One region of the Micromonospora sp. NPDC048999 genome, then DNA from elsewhere that is predicted to be linked to it. Evidence: riboswitches for the same ligand, from Rfam matches in the RefSeq annotation. Region 1 holds a riboswitch; each other region holds the start of a gene.
The links. Region 1 has a riboswitch for cyclic di-AMP ahead of AB0C02_RS18130 (C39 family peptidase). Riboswitches for the same ligand answer to the same signal wherever they lie in the genome.

Region 1 (2,163 bases):
AGAGCGCCCGCCGGCGTCGCGAGCAGTGGCTGACCGTCCAGGCGGCGGCCGAGCGGGCCTGGCGGGCGTACGACGGGGCCGAGGCGACCGCCCGACGCCTCGCCGGCACCGCCGTGCTGCCCGAGCCGCGTACCCCGCGCACGCCGGCCGAGTACGCGGCCCGGGAGCGGTGGCTGCACCGCGCGGCGATGGCGGCGCACTGGCGGGGCGATCTGACCGCTCGGCAACTCGCCGACGTCCTCGCCGGCCGCAACGGGTGGGACCCGCGGCGGCACCCGGCCGAGCAGGAGATCGTCCTGGCCCGGGCAGTACGCGACGGCCGGCGGGCCGGCTGGCGAGCCGCCGCCGAGCGGGAGCAGCGGGCGTGGCGCGACGCCGAGGTGGCCGTCGACGCAGCCCGGACCCTGGCCGCCGAGGCGTACGCCGCCGCCGCGGCGCTGCGCCCCGGCCCGGTCCCGGTGCGCGGCACCGGGCCGGTGGCCCCGGCTCGCGCGGCTGTACCGGCCGGCGTCCGCGCCGCCCGCTTCCGTCCGGCGCGGGTCGGCTGAATCGTTACCCAAATCCGGTGAGCCAGCTCACCCGAGCGGAGAAACGGTCATCCGGGTCGGCTCGGGTGATCGATCCCGCGATTCCGGGCCGATCGTCCACCCGATGTCCGATTCACGCCCGACGGTTCCGCGATAACTGCTCGTCCCATTGAGTAGCGTCAGTCGCTCGCTGTTCCGGTCGGCACCGCCGATTCCGATGTTTAAGCAGGTGGGAGCGCTTGGCAGATGGCAGACCCGCCGGTAGTGTCGGCGCGTCCGGTGCGGTTCCCGATCGCAGATGGCGACGCCGTGCCGACCCGCTCAATCGTGATCTCACGAACCGGGGACCCAGAGCAACACCGGGGTGAATCCGCGAGCTACGGCCCGCGGTAGGGCGTACTTCCCGCCCGAATCCGTCAGCTAACCCGGTAGGCGGTTACGGAAGGAGTGCCAGCCTCGTGCGCACCACCCCCCGTTCCTCCCCAATCCTCCACGGCGTCGCGGTGCCCTTGCTCGCCTGACCGGCGAGTCGGATTCCGGTAACCGCCCCCGTAGCCCGGTCCACCGGGCTCGTCCCCTTCCCGCGGCATCCCGCCCAGAAACGTGCGTGAGTTCCTCCGCACGTCGGGCCGGCGTGTGCCCGCTCAGGACCCCGTGGAGGAACACGTGAAGCACCGTCTGAACCTTGAACTGCGGCTGAAGCGTCAACTGCGACGCCTCGCGACCGAGCGCTCGTACCAGATCGTTGCCGGCTCCGCAGCGGCCCTCGTGCTGGCCGGCGGGACCGCTGCCGCGCTGACCACCGGCGACGAGGCGCCCGTCCGCCAGGAGCGCACGGCCGCCGTCGCCGAGCTGGCCCCCCAGCCCGTCGAGGTCGCCGCCAACGGCGAGGTGCAAGCCGCCGCTGCTGCCCCCTCCCCGTCCGACTCGCCGAGTCCGTCGCCGTCGGCCGCGCCGTCCGACTCTCCGTCCGCCGCGCCGTCCGACTCGCCGAGCGCGTCGCCGTCGGCGAAGCCCAGCACCGCCAAGGCGGACCCGGATGTGACCCCCGCGGAGCAGCCGAAGCCGCCGTCGACCAAGGTGCTCGACTACGACTACCAGGCGCAGACCGCCTACTGGAACTGCGGCCCGGCCGCGGTGCGTAACGCCCTGAGCGCGACCGGCATCGAGACCACCCAGGACGCGATGGCCGTCCCGCTGCACGCCGGCGTGAACGGCACGGACTCCGCCGAGGACACCACCCGGGGCTTGAACCAGATGGTCAAGGGCAGCCCGTACCAGACGCACATGATCTCCGGCCAGGCCGCGACCCCGGCGCAGATGGACCAGCTCCAGGCCGACCTGGTCAACGCGATCGGCGACGGCCGGGGCGTCGTGGTCAACATCGCCGGCTCCGCCACCGACACCAGCGGCGGCTGGCACTCGTTCCCCGGCGGCCACTACATCGCCGTGGTCGGCTACAAGGACGACGGCCGGACCGCGCTGATCGCCGACTCGGCGAACCCGTCGGTGCCGTCGTACTGGATCACCACCATCAACCTGGCGAACTGGGCCGCCACCCGCGGCTACTCGGCCTGATCCCACCCTCCCCCCGTCGGGCACCGGCTCCTGCGAGCCGGTGCCCGACTCCGTACGC
Region 2 (2,163 bases), on a different contig from region 1:
GAGGATGAAACCGCCCACCTTCGTCACCGTGTTCACTGGAGGTCGTAACCGGCCTCGTCCACGGCGGCGCGGACGGCGTCCGTGTCCAACGGGCCCTCGCTGGTGACCGTGACACTGCCGGCGGCCAGGTCGACCTGGACGTCACTGACGCCCGGGATCGCGCCCACCTCGGCGCTGACCGACTTGACGCAGTGCTCACAGGTCATGCCCTGCACCTGGTACGTGGTGGTAACCATCGCGAGTTTTTCCTTCCATTACCGCTACCCGGTGGGGGTATCGACCCCCGACAGCGAACGTACCATACCCCCTAGGGGTACGCTATCCTCGACGTCATGACCGCACCGACGACCCCGACCCGGGGCTACACCGCCAGCAAGGAACAGCTGCTCGCGCGGCTCCGCCGTATCGAGGGCCAGGTCCGCGGCATCGAAAAGATGGTCGAGGACGACCGCTACTGCATCGACGTGCTGACCCAGATCTCCGCCATCCAGGCCGCCCTGGACAAGGTCGGCCTCGGGTTGCTCGACGGGCACGCCCGGCACTGCATGCGGGAGGGTGCCGCCGAGGGCCGCGCCGACGAGATGGCCACCGAGATGATGGCCGCCGTCGGCCGGCTGATGAAACGCGGCTGACCAGGAGCCGGGGCCGGGCCGAAGCCCGGACGGCAGCACGCAGGTTGCATGGTGACGCTGCGCAGCGTAACCACCGATTTCCAACGCGATACTGATCACGCAGGGCTACGACGAAATCGCGCTATTGGCCGGCTTCCGGGCGTAGATCGACGCAGGGGCTCTCAGGTAACGTCGCTGCCGGTCACCGCCGAAGGCGCGCATCGGCGCCTGCGGTGCCGCCGCCCAATCGCCCGAGGGCGAGCCGGGGAACCAGGTACCTGGGGTGAATCCGCGCGAGCGGTAGGGGCCAGTTCCGCCCCGAACCCGGCAGCTAACCCGGTCGGCGGTCGAAGGAAGGAACGATTGTGACGGCACCCCTGCGCCGCTGGTTGACACCCGTGGTGGCCGTGCTGACCGCGTTTGCCATCGTCGCCGGGCCGATCCCGGCCCCGGCCGCGCCCCCCAGCCCCAACCCGTCCGGGCACGAGGAGGACGACGACCCTCCGCTCATCACGGACGTCATCGACGCCGCGAACCGCGCCTATCTCCAGGCCAAGGCAAAGCTCAAGGCTTCGGAGAAGCGCCAGCTTCAACTGGCCCTCGAGGTGAACGCGGCGCGGGCCGAACTCGACGCGCTGCGCCCACAGGTCGGCCAGATCGCCGCGCAGTCTTACCGCACCGGCCGGATCGGCGTACTGGCCGTACTGCTGGAGAGCAACACCCCCGACGCGTTCGTCGAGCGGGCCGCCGGCCTGGACGAGCTGAACCTCGTCAACGCGCAGAAGCTCGCGGCGATCAACGAGGCGAAGACCCGCGCGGAGCAGGCCAAGACCGCGCTCGACGCCGAGGTACGCGAGCAGCTGAAGCAGACCAACGCGATGGCCCGCGCGAAGGCCGAGGCGGAGAAGTCGCTGGCGCTGGTCGGTGGCCGCGGCTTCACCGGCGGCCTGGTCTCGGCCACCTCGCCGGTCGCCCGGATCGGGCCCGGTCGCAACTCCGACGGGACGTGGAAGCCCGAGTCACGCACTGCGAAGGACCCCACCACCTCGGGCTACATCACCCCGCGCACCCTGCACGCCTACAAGGAGGTCAAGCGGGCCGGCTTCAACCGCTTCGTGAGCTGCTACCGCCCCGGCGGGCCGTGGGAGCACCCGAAGGGCCGGGCCTGCGACTGGTCGCTGCAGAACAGCGGTTTCTCGCCCTGGCACAACGACGACATGCGGATGTACGGCAACAACGTCGCCGCCTTCCTCATTCGCAACGCCGACCGGCTGGGCATCTACTACGTGATCTGGAACCGGCAGATCTGGTTCCCGGCGACCGGCTGGAAGTCCTACAGCGGGCCGTCCAACCACACCGACCACGTACACATGTCGCTGCTCTAGGGCGTGCCGGCGGGCATCTCGGCCACCGTCCGCACCTCGCCCGCGCTGAGCCGGTACGACATGCCGGCCACCGCGCAGTGGCCGCCGGCCACCCGCTCCGCGAGCACGGCGGACCCGGCCAGCAGCGTCTCCACGGTCTGCGCGATGTGGATGTCGACGATCCCGTC
Region 3 (2,163 bases), on a different contig from region 1:
CGGCCGTAGCTGTTGATCTGGCCGTCGTCGACGCGTTTCATCGTGATCGGTTTGCCCGACTCGGAGGCGTGCACCACCCAGCCGTCGCCGACGTACATCGCGACGTGGTGTATGTCGCTGTAGTAGAAGACCAGGTCACCGGGGCGCAGCTCGGCGCGGCTGACCCGCTGGGTGACGTCGTGCTGCTGCCGGGCGTTGTGCGGCAGTGAGACGCCGGCCTTGGCCCAGGCCGCCATCGTCAGACCGGAGCAGTCGTAGTGGTCGGGGCCGGCGGCCCCCCAGACGTAGATCTTGCCGATCTGGGCGCAGGCGAACTTGACCGCCACCCCGGCGGGGCCACCCGGGTAACCGGCGGGGCAGGGCGCCGGGCGCAGCGGGCCGCCGCCACCGTTGCCGTACACCTTGAGCCGTAGCTTCTGCAGCCGGGCGATCTCCGCGTCGATCTGCTTCTTCCGGGCCGCGAGCTGGGCCTCGGTCCGGGCCAGCTGGGCGATCATGTCGTCCAGCGACTTCTTCTTCGCGGCCAACTGGTCGCGCAGGTCGGCCACGGCCTGCACCTGCTGCTGCTGGCGGTACGCGAAGCGGTCGAGCAGTTCCAGGCTGTCGACCAGCTCACCGGGCGACCGGCTGCCCAGCAGCGCGTTGACGGTGGAGATGGTGTCGCCCTTGTACGCGTCGGCGGCGAGACCGCCGACCTGCCGGAGGGCCTGGTCGACCTGGGCCTGCAACGGGGCGATCTGCTTGGCCAGCGTGGCGGCCTGCTTGCGCTTGGCGGCGAGGTCCTCGCGGGTGGCGTTGACCTGCTCGATGATCGGTTCGAGCTTGTTCCAGTCCTGGTCGATCTGGCGCTCGATCTCGGTGACGGATGGTTCGGCGTGTGCCGCCGTGGCGCCACCGGTCAAGACGACGGCGGTGCCGGCCAGTGCGGCGAGGGCGGTGGTTAAGCGGGACCAGCGTGAACGCGGCGCAGCCGCCGACCGGTCGACCGACCGGACCGACGGTGGCCGCGGGGCATGGTGTGCCACCGGGCTCCGTACTCCTTCTTCCCTGACCGCCTACCGGGTTAGCTGACGGGTTCGGGCGGGAAGGGAGTCGCCCTACCGCACCGCGGTGCGGATTCACCCCAGGTACCTGGTTCCCCGGCTCGCCCGGAGGCGACTCGGCGGTGTCGGACCGTCACCGCCCGGGTTGGACGGTGGACCTACGGTCGACGACTGACCAGAGTAGGGACCGTCGTTATCGATCCGCAACCCGCGACGCCGTGACACACCGTACGCGAATTTCCAACCACGATCGGATGCGGTGAAGGTTTCCTTCGGGTCGCATCGTTATTCGGAAAGGTGTTGACCAGAACCCAGGTACGGAGTGAGGGTGAACCAGCAGTGACCCCGATCTCTATCTGGAGGTTCGATGCACCTCACAGCCCTGCCGTCGCGCAGACGGATGCTGCTGGCCGCCGCCGTCGCGGCGGCCACCGCTCTCGCGACCAGCGGTCCCACCGCGGCGGCGCCCCCCGCCGGTGGAAACAGCGACAGCCAGAACCGCCAGCAGCAGTACGCCGCAGCGGCAGCCGAGTACGGCGTGCCGCAGGGCGTGCTGCTCGGCGTCTCGTACCTGGAATCCCGTTGGGACACCCACCCGGGCCAGCCCAGCACCAGCGGCGGCTACGGCCCGATGCACCTGACCGACGCCGCGCAGGTCGCCTCGACGCCGTCCAGTTCCCACGTCGACGAAAACGAGGACCCCCGGGGCGACGAGTCCCGGCCGCTCTCCCTCGACCCGGCGATTGCGGCCCAGCCGAGCGGCGACGCACTGCCGCAGGCGTCGCTGCAGACCCTCGACGCCGCCGCCGACCTCACCGGCGAGTCGAAGGAGACGCTGCGCACCGACGCCGACGCCAACATCCGGGGCGGGGCGGCGCTGCTCGCGTCGTACCAGCGGGAGCTGGGTGGGCCGGTCGGCGCGGGCAGCGACCCGGCGGCCTGGTACGGCGCGGTGGCCCGGTATTCCGGCGCGGACACCGAGGACGCCGCGGCGGCCTTCGCCGACGAGGTGTACGACCAGCTCGGCCAGGGTGCCAGCCGGACCACCGACGACGGCCAGCGGGTAACCCTCGCCGCCACGACGGTGAAGCCGGACGAGTCCGGGCTGCACAAGCTCGGG

Region 2: another riboswitch for cyclic di-AMP. It lies ahead of AB0C02_RS01110 (hypothetical protein); the one in region 1 lies ahead of AB0C02_RS18130 (C39 family peptidase).
Region 3: another riboswitch for cyclic di-AMP. It lies ahead of AB0C02_RS03085 (NlpC/P60 family protein); the one in region 1 lies ahead of AB0C02_RS18130 (C39 family peptidase).

The regions. Positions count from the first base shown of each region.
Region 1 covers NZ_JBEZFI010000015.1:99,373-101,535, forward strand. The annotation lists gene AB0C02_RS18125 (hypothetical protein) at 1-548, shown strand, start outside; cyclic di-AMP (ydaO/yuaA leader) riboswitch at 836-977, shown strand; gene AB0C02_RS18130 (C39 family peptidase) at 1,194-2,105, shown strand.
Region 2 covers NZ_JBEZFI010000001.1:223,226-225,388, forward strand. The annotation lists gene AB0C02_RS01095 (hypothetical protein) at 1-36, opposite strand, end outside; gene AB0C02_RS01100 (copper ion binding protein) at 33-236, opposite strand; gene AB0C02_RS01105 (metal-sensitive transcriptional regulator) at 333-632, shown strand; cyclic di-AMP (ydaO/yuaA leader) riboswitch at 842-973, shown strand; gene AB0C02_RS01110 (hypothetical protein) at 977-1,996, shown strand; gene AB0C02_RS01115 (carbonic anhydrase) at 1,993-2,163, opposite strand, start outside.
Region 3 covers NZ_JBEZFI010000001.1:631,841-634,003, forward strand. The annotation lists gene AB0C02_RS03085 (NlpC/P60 family protein) at 1-902, opposite strand, end outside; cyclic di-AMP (ydaO/yuaA leader) riboswitch at 1,038-1,175, opposite strand; gene AB0C02_RS03090 (N-acetylmuramoyl-L-alanine amidase) at 1,411-2,163, shown strand, end outside.